DNA from 3 places in the Streptomyces sp. NPDC017993 genome. Region 3 is predicted to be linked to each of the others. Evidence: predicted binding sites of a transcription regulator. Region 3 holds the regulator's gene; each other region holds the start of a gene.
What was found. Region 3 encodes HrcA, which represses chaperone genes, less so after heat shock. Its sites were predicted from a motif close to TTNGCACTCNGNNNNNCNGAGTGCNAA; they were not measured.
Positions count from the first base shown of each region.

Region 1: groL (chaperonin GroEL) is a predicted target of HrcA. The motif match lies at 751-777, and genes of this name have one in related genera.
Region 2: groES (co-chaperone GroES) is a predicted target of HrcA. The motif match lies at 1,361-1,387, and genes of this name have one in related genera.

Region 1 covers NZ_JBIRGO010000005.1:27,258-29,524, forward strand. Annotated here, with positions in the region: gene ACH4FH_RS09800 (cold-shock protein) at 394-597, shown strand; gene groL (chaperonin GroEL) at 902-2,267, shown strand, end outside.
Region 2 covers NZ_JBIRGO010000001.1:248,802-251,068, reverse strand. Annotated here, with positions in the region: gene groL (chaperonin GroEL) at 1-771, opposite strand, end outside; gene groES (co-chaperone GroES) at 906-1,214, opposite strand; gene ACH4FH_RS01275 (FtsW/RodA/SpoVE family cell cycle protein) at 1,710-2,267, shown strand, end outside.
Region 3 covers NZ_JBIRGO010000012.1:42,719-44,985, reverse strand. Annotated here, with positions in the region: gene dnaJ (molecular chaperone DnaJ) at 1-302, opposite strand, end outside; gene hrcA (heat-inducible transcriptional repressor HrcA) at 303-1,319, opposite strand; gene ACH4FH_RS22525 (MBL fold metallo-hydrolase) at 1,516-2,250, shown strand.

The DNA.
Region 1 (2,267 bases), on a different contig from region 3:
GCTTGACTTGAATTGCCCCGTCCGCCGAAAAGCGGACGGGGCAATTCCGTTCTGTGAAAGGGGATACCATGGCGCTGATCCCGCTCCGCGCGCATGCCGAACGCATATGAGGCCGCGCCGAGTTGTGCCCGAAGTGTGTGCGGCATTTGTCGCCCAGGTGCGTTATGCCCGGCCCGGCTTGCCCAGGGAAAACGGTGTTTCACCGCATATTGCCGATTCTCCGGCGCCAGAATTCTCGTCCGATTGACCTGTTGCGCTGGGCAGTGGTGCAGATACATTCAGCGGCGGTCGACGCGTTCCGGCGCACACCCCGCGGGCCTTTCGGGGGGTGAGGTCTGACCCGGGTCCGCGGAGTGCGGTCCTGTGCAAGGGCCAGTAATAGGGGAGTTAGGCATGGCTCAGGGCACCGTCAAGTGGTTCAACGCGGAGAAGGGGTACGGCTTCATCGCGGTCGACGGTGGTGCGGATGTTTTCGTCCACTACAGCGCGATCCAGATGGACGGCTACCGCACCCTTGAGGAGGGTCAGCGGGTCGAGTTCGAGATCTCGCAGGGCCAGAAGGGGCCGCAGGCGGACATGGTCCGGGTGGCCGGCTGAAGCGCCGACCTACTGCAGCGTGATGAGGGTCCGCATCCCTGAGGGGGTGCGGACCCTCTGCTGTGCGTTCCGGTGTGCGTCCGGTGTGCGTCCGGAGGGTGGGCCATCGCGGGAGGCGCTTGCACTCGCACCCCCCGAGTGCTAATCATTGCGTTAGCACTCTCCGAGTGAGAGTGACAGTTAAGGACCGACTCGGTGAGGTCGGCAGGCCGGTGGGGCAAGGAACCACAGGCTCGCAGACCGTCCGTCGCGGGCGCCAGCGCGGTCCGGAGCAATCCACCCCTGTCCGGGAGGACCACTTCACATGGCCAAGATCATCGCGTTCGACGAGGAGGCACGGCGCGGTCTCGAGCGCGGGATGAACCAGCTCGCCGACGCCGTCAAGGTCACCCTCGGCCCCAAGGGCCGCAACGTCGTCCTCGAGAAGAAGTGGGGCGCCCCCACGATCACCAACGATGGTGTTTCCATCGCCAAGGAGATCGAGCTCGAGGACCCGTACGAGAAGATCGGCGCCGAGCTGGTCAAGGAGGTCGCGAAGAAGACGGACGACGTCGCCGGTGACGGCACGACGACCGCGACCGTCCTGGCGCAGGCGCTGGTCCGCGAGGGCCTGCGCAACGTAGCCGCCGGCGCCAACCCGATGGCCCTCAAGCGCGGCATCGAGAAGGCCGTCGAGGCCGTCTCCGCCGCTCTGCTGGAGCAGGCCAAGGATGTGGAGACCAAGGAGCAGATCGCCTCCACCGCCTCCATCTCCGCCGCTGACACCCAGATCGGCGAGCTCATCGCCGAGGCGATGGACAAGGTCGGCAAGGAAGGCGTCATCACCGTCGAGGAGTCCCAGACCTTCGGTCTGGAGCTGGAACTCACCGAGGGCATGCGCTTCGACAAGGGCTACATCTCGGCGTACTTCGCCACCGACATGGAGCGTATGGAGGCGTCGCTCGACGACCCGTACATCCTGATCGTCAACTCCAAGATCGGCAACGTCAAGGACCTGCTGCCGCTCCTGGAGAAGGTCATGCAGTCCGGCAAGCCGCTGCTGATCATCGCCGAGGACGTCGAGGGCGAGGCCCTGTCGACCCTGGTCGTCAACAAGATCCGTGGCACCTTCAAGTCCGTCGCCGTCAAGGCCCCGGGCTTCGGTGACCGCCGCAAGGCCATGCTCGGCGACATCGCCATCCTCACCGGTGGCACCGTCATCTCCGAGGAGGTCGGCCTCAAGCTGGAGAACGCCGGCGTCGACCTGCTGGGCCGCGCCCGCAAGGTCGTCATCACCAAGGACGAGACCACCATCGTCGACGGTGCCGGTGACAGCGAGCAGGTTCAGGGTCGGGTGAACCAGATCCGCGCCGAGATCGAGAACTCGGACTCGGACTACGACCGCGAGAAGCTCCAGGAGCGCCTGGCGAAGCTGGCCGGCGGCGTGGCCGTCATCAAGGCCGGTGCCGCCACCGAGGTCGAGCTCAAGGAGCGCAAGCACCGCATCGAGGACGCCGTTCGCAACGCGAAGGCGGCCGTCGAGGAGGGCATCGTCGCCGGCGGTGGCGTCGCCCTTCTCCAGGCTTCCTCGGTCTTCGAGAAGCTCGACCTCGAGGGCGACGAGGCCACCGGTGCCAACGCTGTGAAGCTGGCCCTGGAGGCCCCGCTGAAGCAGATCTCCGTCAACGGCG
Region 2 (2,267 bases), on a different contig from region 3:
CTCGCCCTCGACGTCCTCGGCGATGATCAGCAGCGGCTTGGAGGAGCCGGCCTGGATGACCTTCTCCAGCAGCGGCAGCAGGTCCTGGATCGAACCGATCTTGCCCTGGTGGATCAGGATGTACGGGTCGTCGAGGACGGCCTCCATACGCTCCTGGTCGGTGACCATGTAGGGCGACAGGTAGCCCTTGTCGAAGGCCATGCCCTCGGTGAAGTCCAGCTCCAGACCGAAGGTGTTGGACTCCTCGACGGTGATGACACCGTCCTTGCCGACCTTGTCCATCGCCTCGGCGATGAGCTCGCCGACCTGCTTGTCCTGGGCGGACAGGCCGGCCACGGCGGCGATGTCGGACTTGTCGTCGATCGGGCGGGCGGTCGCGAGGAGCTCCTCGGACACGGCCTTCACCGCGGCGTCGATGCCCTTCTTGAGGGCGGCCGGGGAGGCGCCCGCGGCGACGTTGCGCAGGCCTTCGCGGACCAGCGCCTGGGCCAGCACGGTGGCGGTGGTGGTGCCGTCACCAGCGATGTCGTTGGTCTTGGTCGCCACCTCCTTCACGAGCTGGGCGCCGAGGTTCTCGTACGGGTCGTCGACCTCGACCTCACGGGCGATGGTGACACCGTCGTTGGTGATGGTCGGGGCGCCGAACTTCTTGTCGATGACGACGTTGCGGCCCTTGGGGCCGATCGTCACCTTGACCGTGTCGGCAAGCTTGTTGACGCCGCGCTCGAGGGCGCGACGGGCGTCCTCGTCGAACTTCAGGATCTTCGCCATGGGTTGCTTCAAGTCCTCTCGTTGCGATCCTCGGCCACGCAGCGGTGGCCGCTATCGCTCAAACGAACTGCGCCCCTGCCCCGGGTGTTTAGACGCGGGAACCAGGGGCGCAGATCTAGGCAATTCTGGGTGAATTACTTCTCGACGATCGCGAGAACGTCGCGAGCCGAGAGGACGAGGTACTCCTCGCCGCTGTACTTCACCTCGGTGCCGCCGTACTTGCTGTAAAGCACGACGTCGCCGACGGAAACGTCGAGCGGAAGACGGTTGCCGTCCTCGAAGCGACCCGGGCCCACGGCCAGGACGACGCCCTCCTGGGGCTTCTCCTTGGCAGTGTCCGGAATGACCAGGCCAGAGGCCGTGGTCTGCTCGGCGTCGAGCGGCTGGACCACAATGCGGTCCTCGAGCGGCTTGATGGCAACCTTGGTGCTGGCGGTCGTCACGATCCGACCTCCCCCTTCGGAGATCTCACGGGGTTAACTGTCTGAGGTGGCGACCAGGTAGATCCGTCGTCGCGGGTGCCGGAACAGCCCGTCGCCGTGTTTAGCACTCCCCTGCGGAGAGTGCCAACGCCGAGACTATGACGCGGTTAGCACTCGGTCAAGCGGAGTGCCAGTTGTGCTGCGCGCGTCGCGCGCAGCAGGTTGACGCGGCCCTCTCCACCGCCGGGCCGCACCCGCGCACCGGCCGCCCCCGCCGGCCCCTGGCCTGCACCGAATCGGCCACACCTTCCCCTCCGTCGCAACCCTCCCCGCGACTGCCCCGTCTACCTCCCCGACTGCCGAGCCGATGCCCGGACCGCTCTGTCCGGAGTGTCCTGACCGGACAGAGCGGTCCGGGGCCGCGGCTCCGACGACCGATGGCGGAGGAAAACCGTGCGTGGACCGACCAGCGCGCGCCGGGCGGCCGGCGTGCCGGAGAGCGACGCCGAGCGCACGATGACCTTCGCCGCGCTCGCCCAGGCACCGAACCGCCGCAGAACCGAGGCGTGGCTGCTCGGCTTCGTCGTACTGATCGTGGTGTTCGGCTACGTCAGCACCGGCCTGGCGATGACCGGCCGGCTGCCCGAGGGCCTGACCGCGTTCGCCGCCACCATGTTCTTCGTGGCGCTGATCCCGCATCTGGTGATCCGGCGCTTCGCCCCGCGCGCCGATCCGCTGATCCTGCCGCTGGCCACCCTCCTGAGCGGTCTGGGCCTCGTCCTGCTGCACCGCCTGGACATCACCTACGCCGAGGACCCTCGGCTGGAAACGGCCCAGGCCGCGGACGGCCAGCTGGTGTGGACGGTGATCGGCGTGGCGGTCTGCATCGCCATCCTGATGCTCCTGCGCGACCACCGGATCCTGCAGCGCTACATCTATCTGACGATGGTGGTCGCGCTGGTCGTGCTGATGGCACCGGCCTTCTTCGGCGCCGACATGTACGGCGCCAAGCGCTGGATCCTGCTGGGGCCGCTGTCGCTGCAACCCGGCGAGTTCGTGAAGATCATGATCTCG
Region 3 (2,267 bases):
GTGCCGAAGAAGGCGTCCATGATGTCGGAGAAGTTGCCGAAGCCGGCGCCGAAGCCGCCCGCTCCCGCACCGCCGCCGCCCGCCTGCGAGAGGGGGTCGCCGCCGAGGTCGTAGACCTGCTTCTTCTGCGGGTCCGACAACACCTCGTAAGCGGCGTTGATCTCCTTGAACCGCTCCTGGGTCTTCGGATCCGGGTTCACGTCCGGGTGCAGCTCACGCGCCAGCCGGCGGAATGCCTTCTTGATCTGGTCCTGCGAGGCGTCACGGCTGATGCCGAGGACCGAGTAATAATCCGTGGCCACTTACGACTCCGCGAGGATTTGTCCGACGTAACGTGCCACTGCGCGTACCGCTCCCATCGTTCCGGGGTAGTCCATGCGGGTCGGTCCGACCACGCCGAGTTTGGCGACTGCCTCGTCGCCCGAACCGTAGCCGACCGCGACGACCGATGTGGACGCCAGGCCTTCATGGGCATTCTCATGCCCGATACGTACGGTCATGCCCGAGTCCTTGGCCTCCCCGAGCAGCTTGAGCAGCACCACGTGCTCCTCAAGGGCCTCCAGCACCGGCCGGATGGTCAGCGGGAAGTCGTGACCGAAGCGCGTGAGATTGGCGGTTCCGCCGATCACCAGACGCTCCTCGGTCTCCTCCACCAAAGTCTCCAGCAGCACCGACAGCACCGTCGAGACGGTGCCGCGGTCGTCCTGCTCGAAGGATTCCGGGAGATCCTGCACCAGCTGCGGCACATCCGCGAATCGGCGCCCCACGACGCGGCTGTTCAGCCGGGCCCGCAGATCCGCCAGCGACGCCTCACCGAACGGCGACGGGCAGTCGACCAGCCGCTGCTCGACCCGGCCGGTGTCCGTGATCAGGACGAGCATCAGCCGGGCCGGCGCCAGCGACAGCAGTTCGACATGCCGCACCGTGGACCGCGTCAGCGACGGGTACTGCACGACCGCGACCTGCCGGGTCAGCTGCGCCAGCAGCCGGACCGTACGGCCCACCACGTCGTCGAGGTCGACGGCGCCGTCGAGGAAATTCTGGATGGCCCGCCGCTCCGGGGAGGACAGCGGCTTGACGCCCGCCAACTTGTCCACGAACAGGCGGTATCCCTTGTCGGTGGGAATCCGCCCCGCGCTGGTGTGCGGCTGCGCGATGAATCCCTCGTCCTCCAGGGCCGCCATGTCGTTGCGGACCGTGGCCGGGGAGACCCCGAGCTGATGGCGTTCGGTGAGCGCCTTGGAGCCGACCGGCTCCTCCGTCCCGACATAGTCCTGAACGATGGCGCGCAGCACTTCGAGCCTGCGCTCACTGAGCATCCCCGCGCACCTCCTGTCCGGGCGTCCTGCCGCTTCGTCTTCCCTGGCACTCACACGGGCCGAGTGCCAGGCCCTGAGCCAGTGTACGGCCGGGTAGCAAGGCTTGGGCAAGGCCGGCCGTACCGAGTCCCTACCCCAGGGTGGTGATCATCAGGTCTGCCGGGCAACGCTATCGCGATGGAGCTAGCGTCTCGGTATGGGCACTGCTTGGGAAGAGGCGGGATGGGAACGGCTCGGTGACGGTATCGCCAGGCGGCGGATGCCCGGGTGGGACGAAACCATCGGTGTCATCGCCGGATCCACCGGCGTGATGATCGTCGACACCGGCGCGACGCTGCGCGACGGCGCGGATCTGCGGCGCGCGATCCGCGGCGTGCTCGGCAGGGAAGTGACACATGTCGCTCTCACCCACCCGCATTTCGATCATGTGCTGGGCACCGCCGCCTTCGCCGGCGTCGAGGTCTTCGGCGCCGCCGGTCTCGACGAGCTGCTGCTGCGCGAACGGGACGCGCTGCGGCTGTCCGCGGTACGGCACGGCGTCGATCCGGACGCCGCGGCCGAGGCCGCCGATCTGCTCGTCCGCCCGCACCACCTCGTGCACGGCGAACTGACCGTCGATCTCGGTGGCCGGTCGGTGCTGCTCGCCAACGTCGGCCCCGGTCACACCGCCCACGACTTGGCCGTCCTGGTGCCTGGCCGGCACGGTGCCGCCGAGATCGTTTTCTGCGGCGACCTGGTCGAGGAGTCCGGCGAGCCGCAGGCCGGCCCGGACGCGCAGCCGCCGCGGTGGCCCGCGGCGCTGGACCGGCTGCTCGCCCTCGGCGGCGAGGACGCGGTGTACGTACCGGGGCACGGCGCCGTGGTGAATGCCCGGTTCGTCCGTGACCAACGCGACGCTCTGGCCACCCGTTTCGGCGTGTCCCCCGACTGACCGGCCCGCTGCCTCTA